One region of the Pseudomonas glycinis genome, then DNA from elsewhere that is predicted to be linked to it. Evidence: riboswitches for the same ligand, from Rfam matches in the RefSeq annotation. Region 1 holds a riboswitch; the other holds the start of a gene.

The links. A riboswitch is a leader RNA that binds a small molecule or an ion and turns the genes downstream of it on or off. The one in region 1 is predicted to bind cobalamin.
Region 2: it holds a riboswitch for cobalamin, as region 1 does, so the genes downstream of both, cobO (cob(I)yrinic acid a,c-diamide adenosyltransferase) here and ACYSTU_RS14175 (ABC transporter substrate-binding protein) in region 1, are expected to answer to the same signal.

The regions. Positions count from the first base shown of each region.
Region 1 is NZ_JBTYHF010000005.1:242,155-244,620, forward strand. It holds gene ACYSTU_RS14170 (FecCD family ABC transporter permease) at 1-406, opposite strand, end outside; gene ACYSTU_RS14175 (ABC transporter substrate-binding protein) at 403-1,416, opposite strand; cobalamin riboswitch at 1,556-1,749, opposite strand; gene ACYSTU_RS14180 (ParD-like family protein) at 1,870-2,097, shown strand; gene map (type I methionyl aminopeptidase) at 2,094-2,466, shown strand, end outside.
Region 2 is NZ_JBTYHF010000001.1:224,858-227,323, reverse strand. It holds gene ACYSTU_RS01025 (hypothetical protein) at 1-546, opposite strand, end outside; cobalamin riboswitch at 710-939, shown strand; gene cobO (cob(I)yrinic acid a,c-diamide adenosyltransferase) at 1,022-1,633, shown strand; gene ACYSTU_RS01015 (cobyrinic acid a,c-diamide synthase CobB) at 1,630-2,466, shown strand, end outside.

The DNA.
Region 1 (2,466 bases):
GCACGAACGCCGTCACCGCGCCGGCAAAGGCACCGACCGACAATGAAATCGCCCCGGCGCCGACGCCAAGCAGGGCGACCATCACCGCGCCGGTCGAGGCGCCAGCGGAAATACCCAGCAGATACGGATCGGCCAGCGGATTGCGCAGCAGCGATTGCAGGATCACCCCGCACGTCGCCAGGCCGGCGCCGCAGGCCGCCGCGACCAGCGCGCGGGTCAGGCGATAGTTCCAGACGATGCCTTCGTCGATCGGGTCGAGCACATAACCGGCGCCCCACAGCTTGTTGGCCAGCACCTGCAACACTACGCTCGGCTCGATCGAAGTCTCGCCAATGGCCACGCCGCCAATCAGCGCGACCGACAGCGTCAACAGCACCAGCAGCAAACGGATCAGGCGTCTGCTCATGGCGACAGGTCGTAGCCGTTGATGGCGCTGGCCAGTTGTGCGAGGCCGTCGAAGGTGCGCAGGCTGGCCTGCATGGCCATGGCGTCAAGGATGATGATGCGGTTGTGCTTGACCGCGTCCATGTTGCGCGTCACCGGATCACTGCGCAGGAAGGCGAGTTTCTTCTGATAGTCGTCCGCCGGGAAACGTCGACGATCCATGCGCGCGATCACCAGAAATGTCGGGTTGGCCTTGGCGATGGTTTCCCAGCCGACGGTTGGCCATTCTTCATCCGACTCGACCACGTTGCGCACGCCGAGGGTGCTGAGCATGAAATCGGGAACGCCTTTGTGCCCGGCCACGAACGGCTCGATGTCCATCTCGGCGCTGGAGAACCACACCAGGGCGCTGACGTCTTTGCGCTGCTGCTTTTTCGCGGTGGCGATCGACTGCGCGAGGCTGGCTTTAAGCTGCTCATTGAGCTGCTCGCCACGCGCCTGCACATCGAAAATCGCTGCGAGCTGGCTCACGGCTTTGTAGATGCTGTCGATGCGAAACGGCGCCAGCCGCGTGCCGTCCGAACCGACGAGGTTGTCCTTGGCTTCGCAATCGGAGGGCAGCAGATAGGTCGGAATCTTCAGTTCATGAAACTGCTCGCGAGTGCCGACCGCGCCTTGCGGGCCGACCATCCATTCCAGCTCGACGGCAACCAGCTCCGGGCGTTTGGCGATCACCGCTTCGAAACTCGGCTCGTTATCGGCGAGGCGCTCGATCCTGTCGTTCTGCGCTTTGTATGTGCCCAGCACGTCGTTGAACCACAGTGAGGTGCCGACGACTTTGTCGCCCAGGCCCAAGGCGTAGAGCATTTCGGTGCCGGCCTGGCCAATGGTCACCGTGCGCGCAGGCGCGTGCTGAAAGGTCAGGCTGCTGCCACAGTTTTCCACGGTCAGCGGATACGCAGTCGGCGCCGCTTGCGCCAAGGCGCAAAGGCTCAGAGCGGTGAGCAGGGTGGCAACGCGGGGCAGCAGCATGGGGCAGTCTCCAGGGGAACCGTACGGGAGCGGGCGGGTACGGTTGGAAACACACCTCGGGCGCGGTCGTGGAAACTGCGCAAGGCCGGCATAGTGAAAACAAGCACGGCACGATGTCCTTCCCGGACACCCCGCCGGTTAGTCAGTCACTGTGCCGGCAGGTCTCCTGACTGATGCGTCATCGCCACGCTCCGGCCTTCCCGGGATTCACCCAGTGGCAGTCGAGGAGCAGGCTCGGCACCTACAGTTGCGGGGGCAGTTCCGATTGATGCTATTCAAGCATTTCGGATTCCCTATTAATTCCGTGTGGAAACCGGCGGCGGCATGGTAGTCGATTTGCGCGGTGGAGGGGGAGGCGAATCTGCGACAGCGTCGATTTTGCCGTTGGCATTGCAATCGGCCGTACGCACTGATTAATATACGATCCATATACATTTCGTATCGGATATAGATGTGGGCATCGTAAAGATTTCAGAGGACATGCACGAGAACCTGCGCATTTCCAGCAACGCCCTCAGCCGCTCGATCAACGCGCAGGCCGAGCACTGGATGCGCATCGGCATGCTCGCCGAGCTGCATCCCAACCTCGACCACAGCGCCATTTGCCGCCTGCTGATCCGCGCCGAACAGAACGGCGGACTGGATCTGCAACAACTGACTCAGGAAGCCGTCAGCGCATGAGAAACCAGATCAAGATCAACACGCCGGCCGACATCGAAAAATCCCGCGCTGCCGGCAAACTCGCCGCTGAGGTGCTGGCGATGCTGGTGCCGCATGTGAAGGCCGGGGTGACCACCGATGAGCTGGACCGGTTGTGCAACGATTACATCGTCAATGTGCAGAAAGCCGTGCCGGCCAACGTCGGTTATCACGGCTTTCCGAAAACCGTCTGCGCGTCGGTCAATGACGTGGTGTGCCACGGGATTCCATCGGGTACGCCATTGAAAGACGGCGACATCGTCAACCTCGACATCGCCGTGATCAAGGATGGCTGGTTCGGTGATACCAGCCGCATGTATGTCGTGGGTGAGGCGAGCCCCGAGGCGCAGC
Region 2 (2,466 bases), on a different contig from region 1:
ATGATAGTTGCCAGCGTCGCTGTGCAATTTGCGATAGGCGTAGGGGAAATACCAGGCCACTGCGCAGGTGTGTTCCTTTTGCAGGTCGTCGACCATGTCCTGCAGTTCCTCGGGGCTGGCGCTGTGCTGGACCTTTTGCGGGGCGACGAAGAGGCAGCCGAGCTTGAGATCGCTGGCGTAGCTGATGCGCTTGGCGTCAGCGGTGATGTCGAGCAGGGCCTGGGTCAGGTTGAGGTTGTTGACCCGTGGCCAGCGTTGCGTGGCTTGAATGAACGCGCGGTCTTCGGCGCCGGCAATCAGCAGGTCGGCGCGGGCATTGCGTTCGCCTTCTTCGTTCTGTTTGCGCGTGGCCGTGTCGTTCAGCGTGACCATTTCCGCCATCCACGCGGCTGCTGCGAGCAGGCCCAGATTGGCTTTTTCGTCGTGCCAGTACGGCGTGTCGTTGTCGCCGCGAGCGGTGTTGTAGCGATCGATACAGTCAAACCAGCGTTCCAGCACCGGGCGCAGGAATTCCAGGCGCGGGTTGCTGATGATCATGCCTTGCATCGTCGTCATCCTTATTGTTGTAGTGGGCTTTTTTGGAAAAAGCATGGCTCTTTGATATCACTTGTCACAGTCTGGCACAAGATTGCCGCTGCACATTTGATCAGCGGCAGTTATTCGCGCGCAAAGCGCCTCTTCAATTGACGCTCCACCCCCAACCCTCTAACCTTCGCCGCTTGTTTCAGGTGCTCTGTGGCCCCGCGTCGACAGAGTGAAACAGGGAAGCCGGTGAGTGTGGTCTTCAAGCGAAGCCACGACGATCCCGGCGCTGCCCCCGCAACGGTAAATGAGTGAAAACTGCGCCTTGAGCCACTGCCTCGAAAGAAGCGGGAAGGCGCGCAGTCTGGCGAAACGCCGCTCATGAGCCCGGAGACCGGCCTGATCCATCTCAGCGGCATCACGGTGGGCGATGCCAGGCTTTTTGCCGTCTATTCTTGTGCCTGCCCGCCGTTATCCAGCCTCAACGGAGAGCTCCCCCATGACTGATTCCCCCGAGCGTGACGAACGCCATCTGGCGCGCATGCAGCGCAAGAAAGCCGTGATCGACGAACGCATTGCCAACTCGCCCGACGAATGTGGCCTGGTGCTGGTGCTGACCGGCAACGGCAAAGGCAAGAGCAGCTCGGCGTTCGGCATGCTCGCCCGCGCGATGGGCCACGGCATGCAGTGCGGCGTGGTGCAGTTCATCAAGGGCCGCAACAGCACTGGCGAAGAATTGTTTTTCCGCCGCTTTCCCGAGCAGGTGCGTTTCCACGTCATGGGCGAAGGCTTCACTTGGGAAACCCAGGATCGTCAGCGCGACATCGCTGCGGCGACCGCCGCTTGGGAAGTCTCGCGCGAATTGTTGCGCGACCCTTCGATCGGTCTGGTGGTGCTCGATGAATTGAACATCGCCCTCAAGCACGGCTACCTCGATCTCGATCAGGTGCTCAGCGATTTGCAGGCGCGTCCGCCGATGCAACACGTGGTGGTCACCGGTCGCGGCGCCAAGCCGGAATTGATCGAGATGGGCGACACGGTCACCGAGATGGGCATGCTCAAGCACGCCTTCCAGGCCGGGATCAAAGCGCAGAAAGGCGTCGAACTTTGAAGCAACCACGTCACTGCCCGGCGGTGTTGATCGCCGCGCCGGCCTCCGGTCAGGGCAAGACCACCGTCACCGCTGCACTCGCCCGTTTGCATCGCAATCAGGGGCGCAAGGTGCGCGTATTCAAATGCGGGCCGGACTTTCTCGACCCGATGATCCTCGAGCGCGCCAGCGGTGCGCCGGTGTATCAACTGGACATGTGGATGGTCGGCGAGCAGGAAAGTCGCCGCCTGTTGTGGGAAGCCGCCGCCGAAGCCGACCTGATTCTGATCGAGGGCGTGATGGGCCTGTTCGACGGCACGCCATCCAGCGCTGATCTGGCGCGCCACTTCGGTGTGCCGGTGCTCGGCGTGATCGACGGCACCGCCATGGCGCAGACCTTTGGCGCCTTGGCGCTGGGCCTGGCGAAGTATCAGCCGGACTTGCCATTCGCTGGCGTGCTGGCCAACCGCGTCGGCACCTTGCGCCATGCGCAATTGCTCGAAGGCAGCCTCACCGAAGGTTTGCGCTGGTACGGTGCGCTGTCCCGCGAGACCGGCATCGAATTGCCGAGCCGCCACCTCGGTCTGGTCCAGGCCAGCGAATTGAATGATCTGGATCTGCGTCTCGACGCGGCTGCCGATGCGCTGGCCAGCAGTTGCCAAGTTGCGCTGCCCCCCGCCGTTGAATTCGCCGCGCCTGACCTCATCGCCGCAGAGCCTCTATTAAAAGGTGTGCGCATCGCCGTTGCCCGCGATGAAGCCTTTGCCTTCACCTATGGCGCCAGTCTCGATCTGCTGCGGGCGATGGGCGCCGAACTGCAGTTTTTCTCGCCGATTCGCGACACCCGATTGCCC